Regions from separate parts of the Lysinibacillus sp. NPDC086135 genome, predicted to be linked through region 1. Evidence: a T-box and tRNA genes for the amino acid it is inferred to sense, from the RefSeq annotation. Region 1 holds a T-box; the other holds one or more tRNA genes.

Evidence for each region. The T-box of region 1 lies ahead of argS (arginine--tRNA ligase). A T-box ahead of a tRNA ligase gene usually reads a tRNA of that ligase, here a tRNA-Arg.
Region 2: it has a tRNA-Arg gene. The T-box ahead of argS (arginine--tRNA ligase) is inferred to sense a tRNA for this amino acid. The anticodon was not compared.

What each region holds. Positions count from the first base shown of each region.
Region 1 is NZ_JBIVCA010000013.1:7,946-15,660, forward strand. Features, by position in the region: gene ACIPKN_RS16815 (FtsW/RodA/SpoVE family cell cycle protein) at 730-1,971, opposite strand; gene ACIPKN_RS16820 (helix-turn-helix transcriptional regulator) at 1,958-2,350, opposite strand; gene ACIPKN_RS16825 (sigma-70 family RNA polymerase sigma factor) at 2,331-2,882, opposite strand; gene ACIPKN_RS16830 (hypothetical protein) at 3,079-4,107, shown strand; T-box leader at 4,189-4,409, shown strand; gene argS (arginine--tRNA ligase) at 4,450-6,123, shown strand; gene ACIPKN_RS16840 (MFS transporter) at 6,284-7,456, shown strand; gene ACIPKN_RS16845 (alpha/beta fold hydrolase) at 7,529-7,715, opposite strand, start outside.
Region 2 is NZ_JBIVCA010000004.1:97,692-105,406, reverse strand. Features, by position in the region: gene ACIPKN_RS07410 (AAA family ATPase) at 1-2,337, opposite strand, end outside; gene ACIPKN_RS07405 (hypothetical protein) at 2,574-3,086, shown strand; gene ACIPKN_RS07400 (hypothetical protein) at 3,160-3,504, shown strand; gene ACIPKN_RS07395 (HU family DNA-binding protein) at 3,608-3,991, shown strand; tRNA gene ACIPKN_RS07390 (tRNA-Arg) at 4,447-4,523, shown strand; gene ACIPKN_RS07385 (hypothetical protein) at 4,622-4,876, shown strand; gene ACIPKN_RS07380 (hypothetical protein) at 5,552-5,806, shown strand; gene ACIPKN_RS07375 (YonK family protein) at 5,806-6,060, shown strand; gene ACIPKN_RS07370 (metallophosphoesterase) at 6,064-7,248, shown strand; gene ACIPKN_RS07365 (hypothetical protein) at 7,263-7,499, shown strand.

The DNA.
Region 1 (7,715 bases):
GGAGAGTGGGATAATGTTAATAAAAAGTAAAGCCAGATACTTTCATATGTATTTTATCGTCACTAAGGTAAAGAACGCGTAATAATAATAAAAGCCCTCTCTTGTAAGAAGGGCATGAGTTTACTACATTATTTCCTCTTCCCTACTTCTGATTAAATTCGCCATCATACCAGCAGTAAAAGTAAACTTCTCGTGATTCCCTCCTAAGGTAAATATTCAAAGTTTTATTCACATATATATCAATGTAAATACATTTTGGTAATACAAGGGGATGTGGAGGTGATGAAATGCTATTAAGAAACAAATATTTTAGGCAGTTTATCTTTTCATTTATAGCAATTATAGCAATTGCTATATACAATATTTCATTTCTTAATAGAGCTTTGGAGGTTTTGTTAGTAGCTTTTCTATTTACGATAATTTCTGATCTTGCTTTTCACAATAAAAAATTCCGAGACTTTTCATTATTACAGAAAATTGCCTTATTTGTAGTGACTGTGGGCATATTTATATCGGTTTTCATGTACACAGAACCTGTCTATTTTCCTAAATAGATTTTTTAAATATCGATACTTAATGAAATTTAACTACCTGTACTTGGGTAACTTTTTTGATAAATTCTCACTTAATTTCAGAGACATATAGTTAAGGGACAAATTATTTTCTATAAATAAAGTAACCTTTTATCAGATAGATTGGTAAAAGGTTACTTTAAATGGCTTAAAAACATTAAATATATGATTTTCTTCGATAAATACTTAGCGTCAAGCCGATAGCAACGCTCCCTAGTAGCATTGGGAAAACACCATGGCTAATGAATGGGATTGGCATTGACATGAGGGGGACAAGTCCGAAAAGCATAAGTATGTGATATATAATTTGCGTTGTGACATAGGCAAGGCCACCTACAATTAATAAACGACCGTATTCGTTATGAATGGAGCCTAGTGTGTATGCTAAACGGAAAATGATGAAGCCAAGAAGACATACAACGGCTACTCCTGCAATAATTCCATACGTTTGTAAAATCGTCAGTAATACATAATTAGTATGTGCCTCAATCTCCCATATTACCTTGCTGTTGCCAAACCATGTGAGGTTCTTCATCACGGTTGAAATATAGGATACACCATTATCTTCTAAACCTGGTGTATATATAGTCTTCATTCGAGCCAGTGAAAGGTTATAGGGGGCTAAAGGCACAACCATTAAGTAGCTTATTAAGGCAACAAATAAGAAACTAAAAGCTACGGTACAGGCTAATTTTTGTTTGCGAGAAAAGCTACTCGCATAAAATAATATGGCAACAATCACCGTGTACGTGCAGAATAATGAAAAGTCCGGCAATCGTATGTAGCAATATGCACCGATAGAATAAAGAATGAGCAACCACCATAATGATTTTTTTTGTTTAGCAAAAAATCCCGCAAATGCTATTAAAAAGAGAGGCAATGTCATCCAACCTTTAAGTTCTAGGGAACCTGCTTGAAAAAAGATCACATCATTCATCATTTGATTACCATTTAAGATAATAAGAAATATGAGACATCCCAGTACATACAAATGCGTGGAATAGCGCTCTAGCTTGCGGAAATCGAGTCGCGTTAAGAAAATTGTCACAGCAATTCCACCAATAACAATAACGACATTACGCATGATAAAATGTCGTAACGAGAGCTCAGCTGGTAGGAGCGGTAAAAAGCTACACATCGCTACCAGCACAAATGGAATAACGAGTAACCAATCGATTTTCGGCTGATGAATTTGATTGAGTGAGACGCCGAGATTTGTAGCATTACCCATTTCACTTACAGCCTGTTGCTCTGCATCTGCATCGTTATAGCCCTTTTCCTGCCAAGCCTGTTTTGACTTCGCTAAATGATAGGTTAACTCCTTTTCAACAGCTTTATGTGCCTCCTTGTTCCGAATATGACCCTTTACATGTTGAATAAATTCTTTAACCGTTCGCATAGCGCACCTCCTTCAGTAATTGCTGAAGAGAAGGGAGCTTGTCTGTTTCTTTGTTAAGCGTCAGAAGTTTAACACCCTTACGTGAAAGAACATATCGCTTTTCGTTCTCGTGCCACTCACTTACGACGAGTTGTTGCTGTTCAAGGCGATGTAGAGAAGCATAGATCATCCCTTCGTTAAAATGAACTACCTCTTTGTTTTTTGTATAAAGAAGTTGCGTAATCTCATAGCCTGAGCGCATCGTTTGTAGCATCGGTAACAGCACCTGATCCGAAAGTTCCTCATGAATGCCTTTGCGCACAGCTTCCTTATGTGTCTCCGTAAACTGCACCTTTTTAAATTGATTTTTCATAGCTTGTTTAAAACGTGTTTCCGTCAAATGGATTCCCTCCTAACGCTTTTTGTAACAAGGAACGTGCCTTACGAAGTCTTGTTTTCACCGTATTGTTATTCAATGATAAAATGCTAGCAATTTCCTGGATCGAATAGTCCTCAAAATAATAAAAGTAAATAAGTTCACGATACTTTACGGGAAGTGCCATCACTAAGTCAAACAACGCCTCGTCCTCACTATTTTTCACAACTTGCTCAAGCAAATCGCTCGTTTCTAATGTTTCCTCTAACACATTCGTTTCGATAACATCGACGTTTTTCTTGTACCAGCTCTTTATATAGTCCTTTGAATGATTAATAGCAATACGCCATAACCAAGTTTTCAAACTGGCATGCCCCTGATATGTTGAGAGAGCCTTATAGCACTTGATAAAAATCTCTTGCGTCAAATCTTCAGCAAGAGCAGTATCATGTACATATGTATAAACAAGCTGCAGAATCGCTTGGCCATAATTGGACATTAGCTCCTCAATCACCTGATCTCGTGATAAACCGCTTGCTGTTATTGTTTCCTCCATATCGTACCTCCTTACGTGTTCATTCATTAGACGATTGCCAAATAATACTGGTTTTACTTTTATAAAAAAGCGTGTAAATGTGTTGTGAGTACTCGTAAGCTAAATAACCTTTAGGAAGAGTTCTAGCAGGTAAGGATGAGGGGTACATTAAATAGTAGGGCGAAATAGCAAACTTTTAGTAGAAAGGGAGGGGATCTTGAAGAGACTTACATTAATTTTGATAATTACCGTAATGATTTGCATTGTCTTTAGTAAAAAAATATTTTCAATTAATGATCATAATCCCTCAGAATCTAAACTTTATATCAATGTGTTTGATCCTAAAAGTTTGAAGTTTACATTCTATCATTTTGATCAGAGTCAAAATAAAAGTAAAGTACTATTTAGTAAGGAAACGACGGATTTTACTGCTTTCGCTTATTCTGAACGTACTAATATATTGTATTTTGCTGATGTCATATCAGATCATACAATACAATTATTTGAAAATGACCTAAACACGAATCAAATGAAACAATTAACCACTGTATTTCATAACGTTGACTTTATCCAAATAGACAAAGCTCAAAGAATTATCTTTATGAGAGTGCTATTAAGAGATGAACTTAAAAATTTTCATATGGCTACCTATAATCTTGATACGCAGAAAATACAAATATGGGACGAAGACAACAAGGATAGCAGTATTTTAGATTTTAATTATAACCCGAACAATAATCAATTAATTGTGGTTTCTTTCTCCGAGGACGAAGATCAGAAGAAACTTGACGAGGTTAATAAAAATCAAACGAAATTACAACCGACCAAATACAGTTTAGATATTTATGATATTGAAGGACAAAAAAAGAAACATGTAGCCGATGTAGAAAGATTTATAAGTGGCGCATCATTGGCTCCAGATGCAAGCTCTGTTATTATTAGCTATGATGAAGCTGTAGATAGTCCTATTTCGCATGTTGTTGAAATAGATGTCAAAACAAAAAAAGTAAAGCACCTACTAGATAGTAGTAATATTTATTCAAAAATTCGCTCAGTTAAATACGATGAAAAAAAAGAAGGGTTTTATTTCTTATCTAGTTTTATTGATGAAAAAAAGGGTTATAGTATTTTGGAAATACCTAAGGAGAGCGTACTCTCGTACTATGACATGAAGAAAAATAAGGTGCGAAATGTTTGGCGAGCTAAAAAAAGTGTTATTGTTAATTATTCAGCAGAACATTTTTAATGTAAACATTTACTTCTTGATATTTCTGAAAAGACTGTTGACAATAATTGGTAGCTCGTGTAGAATATGTTGAAATTACAGTCAAATTCGGTGAAAAAGAGAGTAGTTTATGGAGCTACTGGAAAGCGAATTAGGGATGGTGTGAGCCTAATGCAGCAGCCATAAATGAAACGCACTTTGGAGAAGGTTCTCGAATGAGTAGTAGAGAATATCGGGGAGTCACCTCGTTAACAATGGAAAGTGGTCATATTTATATGGCAACTAGAGTGGTACCACGGGATAACTATGCTCTCGTCTCTATATTTAGAGATGGGGGCTTTTTTTATTGAGAGGAGAATGAACATGCATACACAAATTGCGAAAAGAATTGCTGTAGCATTAAATAATGAGTTATCTGTTAATGACATTCAAAATCTACTAGAAAGACCGAAAAATTTGGGCTTAGGAGATGTAGCATTCCCGTGCTTTACACTGGCAAAAAAATTAAGAAAATCTCCAAACAGTATCGCATCCGACATAAAACACAATTTAAGCTGTAATTTAATACAAGAAGTTCAAGTAGTAGGTGGCTATGTCAATATTTTTTACCATCAGCCAACGATTATACATCAAGTACTTTGCCAAATAGTAAAAGAAGAAAATCTATACGGGACTCATCAGGAGTCAAAGGGGAATGTAGTTTTAGACTTTTCTTCCCCAAATATTGCGAAGCCTTTTTCCATGGGCCATTTACGCTCCACAGTGATCGGTAATGCTTTGGCGAATATTGCTGAGAAAAATGGCTATCAAGCAATTCGTATAAATCATATAGGTGACTGGGGCACACAGTTTGGTAAGTTAATCGTTGCCTATCGTAAATGGGGCGATCAAAAAATAATTGAAGCTGCCCCAATAGAGGAACTGTTAAAAATATATGTAAAGTTCCATGAAGAAGCGGAACAGGATGAAACACTCAATGAACAGGGACGTGCTGCATTTAAAGCATTAGAAGATGGAGATGGAGAGGCTTTAGCTCTTTGGCAATGGTTTAGAGATGCATCACTCGAAGAATTCAAAACCATTTATCAATTGCTTGGGATAAACTTTGATTCTTTCGCTGGGGAAGCGTTCTACAATGACAAAATGACTGCTGTTGTTAAAGAATTGAAAGAAAAAGATCTACTTGTGCAATCAGATGGTGCGTATGTCGTTGAAATAGACAATATGCCTCCATGCTTAATCACTAAAACAGACGGTGCTACGCTCTATGCTACACGTGATTTAGCAGCTGCTTTTTATCGCAAACAACAATATGATCCTAAAAAAATATTTTATGTTGTAGGGAATGAACAATCTCATCATTTTAAACAACTATTTAACGTAATTGAGAAGATGGGATACGATTGGGCAAAAGACTTACAGCATGTACCTTTTGGGATGATTCTAAAAGACGGTAAAAAAATGTCGACGCGTAAAGGAAAGATTGTTCTATTAGCAGAAGTACTAACAGAAGCGATAGCTACGGCGAAGCGAAATATCGAGGGGAAAAATCCAAATCTAGTGGATAAAGAGAACATTGCACGTCAGGTTGGTGTAGGAGCGGTTATTTTTAATGATTTAAAAAATGATCGTCTTCATGATATTGACTTTTCGATTGAGCAAATGATGCATTTTGAAGGTGAAACAGGGCCTTATATTCAATATACGTATGCACGTATCTCATCTCTTTTGGAAAAAGCAAAGGAACATAGTTACGAAGTATCGTTTGAAGCATTAGGGGAGCAAGCGTGGCCAGTTGTTTTATTACTGGAACAGTTTCCGAATGTAATTGTCAACACTTTTGAGCAAGCAGATCCATCACAAATTGCTAAATATGCCTTGCAATTAGCGCGTGTATTTAATAAATATTATGCTCAAAATAAAATATTGGTCGATGATAGCCAGAGAACATCACGATTAGCATTTTGTCATTGTGTAGCCATTGTTTTAAAAGAATCGTTAGCATTATTGGGCATTGCAGCGCCAAAAAAAATGTAAGTATCGTAAGCTGCTGCTATGTCTTGATACTACATCAATAATTACCATTAAATTGTCCGATACTAGAAAAAATGGTAAAAGGAAATAGTGAGAATTCAAAGGTCTAACAAATTTCGTTGAATTTTTAACCGTATCAATAGAGAGAAGGTTTTTAGAACGTATGGAGAAAAAGCAATGGCGTGTTTCCATGGTACTTGTGGTTGTTAGTATTTTCTTCGTTGCACTCAATATGCGCCCAGCAATCACAGGAATAGGACCTCTATTTAATATACTTTTGGAATCACTCCATATATCAAATACAAAAATGAGCTTTTTAACTTCTATTCCGGTGTTTTGTATGGGTCTCTTTGCACCATTCGCAGTACCATTACAAAGAAAACTCGGAACAAAAACAGCCATTACGCTCTTAATAATAATCCTAGCATTAGCAAATGGGCTACGCTTTTTAAAAGAAAGTTATGTACTACTTGTAGTCACAAGCTTCGCTGCAGGATTTGCCATTGCACTTATTGGCCCCATCTTAAATGCCTATATAAAGAAAAAATTCCCGAATCGTTTTACAACCGTGGTAGGTGTTTATTCATTTGGAATAGGAACAGGGGCAACATTGAGTGCGGCACTAACCATAACATTTTTTAATCATTTTCATGAGAGCTGGACGATGGCGCTTGGTAATTGGGCAATACTTGCTATCATTGCTCTTTGTATATGGTTACTAGCAATACAAAATCAAGAGCGGCCAGAAACAGGTGTATTGACAGAAAATGCAGCACGAAATCCTTGGAAAAATGCACGTGCTTGGACTATTTTAATTTACTTTGGGATACAAACATCTTTGTTCTTCTCAATAATGTCTTGGCTAGTACCGATCGTACAGGCTAAGGGCTTTTCTCTTGGAGCAGCAAGCTCTATGCTAACATTTATGTCTATTGTACAAATGATTGGAAATATTTTGGTTCCAATACTAATGGACAAATGGTTCAGTCGAATCAGTTGGCTCTTTTCTTTAGGGATCTTAGGCGTGATTGGCTTTGTGTTGCTATGGTTAGGCTCAGGGACTTTGTTATGGATTGCTGTATTCATAATAGGTATCGTATTAAGCGGCTTATTTCCAATTGGTTTATTGCTACCACTGGATGAGGCAAGAAATGACGAGGAGGCAAATAGCTGGTCATCTATGGTGCTTTCAGGAGGTTTTATGATAAGCTCCATTATCCCAATACTAATCGGCTATTGCTATGATGTGACTGGAAACCATACATTTACCTATTTGATTTTTATACTATTAATGATTGGCATAATTGCTACTACATTTATGCTTAAGAAAAAATAATGGGAAGACATGCTTAAATGTACGAGCATGTCTTTTTTTCAAAGCTCCATAATCGGCTTTTAGTTCACATTTTTATGATGAACTTTTATAAGATCTAGACGCCTCCGTACAATGTTCATTGTTATATATCTGAAGTAATGTATCTGAGAACAAGTTGGTTTGGTCCATCATAATTCTATGACCGGCATTTGGAATGATAAATAATTTTTTATGAGGAGCGTTAATTTTAGTAAAGTATTCTTCGGCAATAATATAGGGA
Region 2 (7,715 bases), on a different contig from region 1:
TGTTCCGATTGCTTTGACTAAAGCAGATGATTGTACAAGTAATACACATTTCTTTGAAGCACGAGTGATTGCTGTATAAACCCACTGTCTACATAAAAGTGAATATGCAGAGTAATCTAATACAACTACTACGTTTTTGATAGTTGAACCTTGTATGCGGTGACAAGTTACAGTATAAGCTAGTTCCAAACTATCGAGTTCTGATTGTTGGTAAATTTTAATTCCTAGTCCCTCGAAGTTAATCACCAAGCATTGAACTATTTTATTTGTGTTATAGTCCATTTTCTCAAACACATCTACAACTATCCCCATGGTACCATTGAATAAATCACCAGTGTTTGATGTTGAAATACTATCATAAAACTCAATTCTTTCCTCGTCAGTTTCCAATGTTAATAAGTATTCCTGAATCTCATTTTCAGTTAACTCATTGTCTCGCACATTATAATAATGCTCTAAATCATCATAGTAGCTGATTTCGTAGCTATTGCCCTTTACAATAACCTTGTCACCTTCCCTGAAGTCATATCCATTGTAAGACACAAATGGCTTCTCTAGGTCATTAAAGATTGATTGAGCTAGGTTATTAATTGCTTTTGCTGACATAGCACCACGTTCTTTCATAGCCACAACAACTTGGAAGTCCATTAGATCTTGAGGTGTTTTGATATTCTTTGCTTGACCTCTTAAAACTCTCTCAACGTTTTCGGGCATATCTTCTTTGTTTTGATAGTTGACCATAATCATGTCTTTGTTCTTTCCAAACTTTATCATGCCCTCTTGGTTAGCAGAGCAAACTTGAACACCTTCACGAATCTTTGTAGCTAATTCAATGATTCCTGAATCTTGGGCTTGACGGTGAACTTGATTTAACTCAATAGTTTTGAAGTATTGTGTTTGAAGTAAATCACGAAGCACATCCCCATGCCCAATACCTGAAAGCTGACCACTATCCCCTACTAAAATTACCTTAGTACCATCTTGAATTTTAGATAACATTTGGCTAAACAGTCCTGCATCTACCATTGAACTTTCATCAATGATTATTACATCATAGAATGATTTACCATCACCGATTTCTTCATCATCTGACTTCTTAACACCAATTCCAAACGTGCGGTGAATTGTTGCAGAGTCAATATCTTTCGATAAAAGAACCTGTGAAGCTTTACCACTCAATGCACATGCTTTATAAGTAAGGCCTAAAGAGTTTAATACCTCGACAATCCCTTTGACTACAGTGGTCTTACCTGTACCACCTTTACCATTTATAATAAACACACCGTGCAGAACACTCTCACGAATAGCATTTTTTTGCTCGTCAGTATATTTTACATTTAGCGCCGCCTCAGCGTCTTTGATTGCTTCATCAACATCAAAGCCAATTGGTGCTTCATATCTAGTAGCAAGTCTCAGTAAATTTCGTAATGTGTTGCGCTCATTGTTGTACATAAGAATAGAAGAAATTCTCTTATCCTCCTGTTGCCAATAGAAGTTTTTCTCACCATCCTCTGACTTCATATAGTTGCGAATATATGTGCCATTAACATCTAGTTCTTTGATAGCTTGTTCTAGGAACTCCCGCTCATTGACCCACGAATGCCCTTGATTTGCAATTTCATTAAAGTAGTATTCTGAGTAAGCCTTAATGCGTTTTGAACCAAACTTATCTTCCCCACGCATGAGAGCTACGTTGTCAATTCTTTTGAAGCTTAAACCTGAAACGATACATAGATAATATAAAGATTCTTTTGCTTTGAATAGTGCAATTGTAGAATTTCCAAACTTCTCAACAATCTTATTCAACATTCTCCCTGATGGGTTCAAGTCAGCAAGTTTCGCCATTAAAGCTCCTAAGTCTTTGTTTCGCTTGATTTCTCTCTTAATCTTTAGAGCTGTAGCTTCCCCGAAACCCTTTATTGTAGTTATATCAATTATATCATCTTTAATATCATCTACAATCATATTGTTAGGAAAGGCTTCAAGAATTAGCTTTGATTGATACTCTGATAGAACAGCTTGTAGGAAGCGCTGTTGTGCTTCTACTGTGTCAAGTGCTTCTATATGAATACGAATAATCTCATAGAACTCACCATACTTAGCGTCTGTCTGCAAATCTGATACTTCAATGTCATATTCTTGCCCCACATTCATAGCCAATGGAATGTTACCTCTAATAACAAAGTTGTTATAGCGATTCAGCTCAGGTTCGAAGTCACCCTCTATCTTAGTTGGTGCAACGCTCACAATGCCCCACATGCTTTCTTCCTTATAGTACAGCACCTTTGCAACCTTGACTTTTAGGCGGTTAGTATTTTGGTGTAAAATGTTTGGCAATTTTATCCCTACTTTCTCTTGAATATACTTAAACGGAACCTTTATATGTCGCTCCTTTATTTTATATAATTATATTACTTTTATAAACATATTTATATTAAAAACATATATAATTAAAAAATAATATATTTTTCAAAAAACACATCCAAAAATTACGAAATAATATATAATGACTAAAGTCGAAATCAACTACAAAAGGTTGGTGAAGTTACATTATATAGGAAGGAAGATTTAGCATGACACACATTACTAGTAAGGACTTAATGTTTCAACCCTTCGTCATGAATGACATTGGCGTGGTTGAGCTTTTAATAGAGTTTAGATACAAATATGATGATAACCTTTTCTTAGGCGGCGGTAGCACACTTGACGTTACAGGGGTTAAAGCTGTTAATCAAGAAGTGATAGCGACTTATGCTTCATTGGATAGACTAATCAATCAATGTAACTTCACGGATCAACAGTTACTTCTTATTAAAATGGTTGAAAAAGGCTACACCCATAGAGAAATCGGTGAAGCCATAGGCATTGAGAATCAGAATGTCAAGAAAGCGCTCAAGACCGTTTACAAAGCAGTCGTGAAAGAGAATGAGCGTCAATGGCGTAGAGTGATCTACACAAGCACTCTAGGTTTAAAAACAAAACAATGTAACAAGTGCGGTGAACACCTACCTGCAACAAACGAGTTCTATAGTGACAATAAATCAGCAAAAGACCGGTTACTTTCCATCTGTAAAACATGTCGCTAAAACAGCTTGTACAAAAAAGTATTGCAAATGTCACTTCCCACCGCCTTAAAGAATGAGAGGGTTAATTAATAAAATGAAAATTTTACTACCACACCTAACAGTGAACTTAGATAGTTCGCTAAATTTAGCACAACGCAAGCAAGTCATTGAACACCTTCTTAACGAAGAAATTGAATTTCTAGCTCAGACAATGACATTAGAAGAATATCTATTGTTTACTTGGGAAAAGCAAAACACTAAAGTAATTTTGGATATGTTCGCTTACTACCTCACTAAAGAGGAAAAGAATCTAGAAGTCTTATCTCATAAGAAAGTAAAGGAAATTAGCAAAGGTTCAGAACGCTATAGTAACTTCTCTTGTCTATCAGAAGAAGATAAGGAACAACTAGGAATCACTACTAATAGTAGTGAAGATTAACTTATAACAAAAGTAATATAATAATATATAATTATTTATTTACTGTTCCAAAGGCGGTAAAAATCACATTTTATTTTTCAGAGAAAAAGGAGCTTATAACCAAATGGCTAAATTAGGTCGTACAGATTTTATTACAGGAATCTTAGCTGAGGAACTACAAGCTACACTACCAACGGTGCGTGTATCAAAAGCGTTAGCTAAAGATATCTTAGAAGGTGACACAGATAGCGTAGAAATCCAAATAACAAAAGACTTCGGAACAGCAGTTCTTGATTCAGTAGAAAAAGCATATGTTCGTGCTATCGTTGAAAGTCAAGTTAATATTGGTTTTGGTACTTTAGGTCAGTTCAAGGTTGAAGTAAAACCTGAGCGTACTTACCGTAACCCTCAAGGTGGTTCACCAGTGGTTAAACCAACTCACTTGGCTACAAAGTTTGCTGTTTCTAAAACTTTCAAAGAAGTATTAGAAAAAACAGTTATTAACTAATTCAGTAAATGATCGGTGTGATACTGTGTGAATTTCACCTTTTTTATTCGGATTTTATTAAAAAAACCACTATTTTCAAATTATTTCGATAAAACAGTTTGTTAAAGTAATATAATAATATAACATGATATACAAGGTGAGTCACTTACCTATTTAAGCTACTGCTAATAAACTTATTGAGCGCAAGGTGTTATTCCTACCTCTTTAACATCTTGCGAACATATGAGTAAGATAATAACTAAACTCACAAACAAGACAAACAGATTAATTAGAATTAAGTAAACATCTGAGACCCAATCAAGTACTACAAAAACAACTAAAAGAACTTTCGGTGCTACCTACCCTTCGCAAGATAAAGTGAGAAGTTCTTTTGATTTCATAACTTAAACCTCCTTAGAATCAAAGTTTGAGCGTAGTTCTTCCCTTAACTACGCTCAATGCTGAAAATCAAATATGCGTCATTAGCTCAATGGATTAGAGCAACAGGTTTCTACCCTGTCGGTTGGGAGTTCGAATCTCTCATGGCGCGCCAATAAAATTTTGGGCATTTGACGTGGACTACGCCACTCGATTTTCTTTCGAGTATTTAGAGTTTCGAATACCCTATGCCCTACCAAAAAGGATATAACTATGAATTACTATATTTTAACATATGAAACTAACAACGAACTAGTTAATGAATCTTACTTGTATTCTAAGGAATCTGACGATAGTATAGATAACCGTTGGAAGGAAAGAGCATTTGAAATAGCGTTGGATAGATATTTCGATATTTATGATGAAGAAGCAGAGAAGCTTGAGATTTTTGCTTCAAACACAGCAATATCGAAAGATGATTACACAATGTATAGAATAGATGGTTTAAAAAAATTAGAGTATTTATAAAAAATTTTATCGTATCATTGCATGTTCGACCACTGCCTAATCAGCCAACAGGATTGAATCCTTATTTCACCTGTCTAATAAGCAAGCCTCTGTTCAACGCTCACCCCACTATGCGCTCGATTAGATAGTGACATTACATCTGCTTTTTATTCAAAAAACAACAGTTCGATTCTGTTCCTGAGCTTAATCTTATGTAGCTACCAATTGCGTAAAAGAATAGACAGCAATTCTATTATTCGCAGGTTAAAATCCTGTAGGTTGCTCTATGGAAGTTGGACAGAATGTCAACTGTTGCAAAAGCAGAGTAGATTCGAATCGTATCACCCCTCATATTACATCTTATATTCAAGAAACAAAGCAAAGTTAATAAAATTTTTCGTTTACTCTCCTTTCGCTTTGTTTCCTGAATATAGGGTGTGATTCAGACACAGTAACCTTAAAACAATCTAAAGAATCATTATTATTCTTTAGGGTGAATGTGTCTACTACACAACTGAATATTAAGACAATCAATTCACTATTAGAAAGGCGTAACTATTCTGATAGTGTTTTTTGTTGTAATTGGGGCTTAATTTAGTGATAAAACGTTAGATTCCTAACCCAAAATCATTGGTTCAATCCCACTAGCCCCTACAATAAAATATTGAATTTACTAGAGCAAAGGAGAAATAAGAAATGTTACACATTAGAAAAATTAAGACTATGTATGGTCTTAGATATGCAGTAGTTGACTTATTCACACGCTACGCAGTAAAGCTTGATAAATTTGGCAAGTCTGTGAAGAAAAACGGAAAAGTTGAATACGATAAAATGCAAACTTATCACGCTGTAGATTACAGTGGTGGCGTTGCTATCTTCCCTGTTACACCAAATGGTTTATTACAAGCGAAAGCTGTTCAAAAGTCAGTTAAAGCAGGTGCTAAGAAATAATGGCAAAGCGCACTAACTCAATAAAACTAAAAGGTAAACTTGATATTGATTGGACTTTAGGAGAGTTAATCGTAACTGATTCTGTTAAAGATGGCGATTTCAAGTATAGCCTAAATAAATTACTTGAAGAATTTAACGGTAAAAACATCACTCTTTCTATCAAAGAAGAAGATTCAATTGCAACTATTAGCAAGTTCAATGTATCTTCTGAAACAGATGGAGAACAAGAAGAAGACTTATTTAAGGAAGATTAATAGATGAATACTAAACAACTTCCTAATGAAATCGTTGAAGAATACAAGTATCGAATCTGTGAGAACAAAAAGCTTCTTGGTCTTACATGGGAAGGTATTAGTGACCTTCTTAACAAAGAGCTTAAACTTAATTTCGGTGAATCATATTATCGCAAATGGTATAAAGCTTTCAAACAAGGTAAAGATTACGCTATTAAGCAGAGCGCTAATACCTCTGAAGAACTAGAAGAATTAAACGACAAAATTAAAGAGCTTGAGATTGCTAAAATGCAAGTTCAAGACCAAAAGCGTGAGTACAAACAATTTTTACGCCACGAAGCAAGATTGGATAATTTGCTTAAAAAGCTGATTGACTCTATTAAAGATGAAATCAACTACGCTAGACCACTTAACTACAAGAAAGCAGATGTTAAATATAATGGTGACACATCTCTTACTTTAATGTTATCAGACCTTCACAAAGGAATGGTAACAGATAACCATTGGAACACATTTAATGAAAAAGTGTTCTATGAACGCATTGAACAAACAATTAATGAAATAATAGCTTATCAAGAGTTAACTGGAGCCAGAGAGCTTCATATCATGCAATTAGGTGATTTAATTGAGGGCAATCTACACCGCCTTACTAAGATTGGTGAAACAGAAACAGCAGTTGAGCAAACTAAGTCAGTAGCAGAAGCGTTGGCTAGACTTGTTGCTATTCTAGCAAACTACTTTGAAAAAGTTAAAGTTTACAGTGTCAAAGGTAATCATGACAGAATTTCTTCTCGCAAAGAGGAGGAAATTAAGACTGAAAGTTTTCATGATTTTGTCACATGGTATATGGGAGCTCGTTTAGAAAACTTGCCGAATGTTACTATGATGGACAACAAGTATGACAGCGAAATCATAGTAGCAACAATCTTAGGTAGAACTTACTTCGGTGTTCATGGTCACTTAGATAACTATAGCAAAGTGATTCAAGACCTAACAATGATGATTCAAAAGTTCCCTACTGCTGTTTTCGCAGGTCATATTCACAAGAATTTCGAGAATGAGATTCATGGCGTAGACCTAATAGTAAATGGTGGTTTCGCCGGAACGAACAACTATTCAAAAGACAGTCGCCTACTTTCTAAGGCACATCAAAAACTACTATGGCTTGATAGAAATGGTCGTAAGGCTACATTCTATATCAAGTATTAAGGAGCATGAGAACAATGGAAGAAACAAAATGTCAAGTATGTACAACATATGAAGCTTTCGAAAATTTAATTGAAATCGGCACTGAACCTAAGCAAGCCTTTCATATTGTCGTATCACAGCTAATTGCAAGCACGTTAGAAACAGCTATTGAAGAAGCATATGACGAAGGTTATGAAGTAGGCTTCAAAGAAGCTTCTAATGATATAGCTGAAATCGTTGGTTCATATGCGAAAGCTGTAAAAGAAGCATAAATTACAAAAACTACTGCTAGATCTAAAAAACGACTAGAAATTAATCGTAATGATTTAATCGTTTTTCGATTAGCAACTACAAATTTAGTTTTAATCTCCCAGTCGCACTAGCGAAAAGTTTGAATGAGCTAAATTTAGCGTTGTTCAATACATTACTTTAGCTGAGCTAATTTCAATGAAATCAACTCCCCCCGCTTCTTAAGGACTCATATAGCG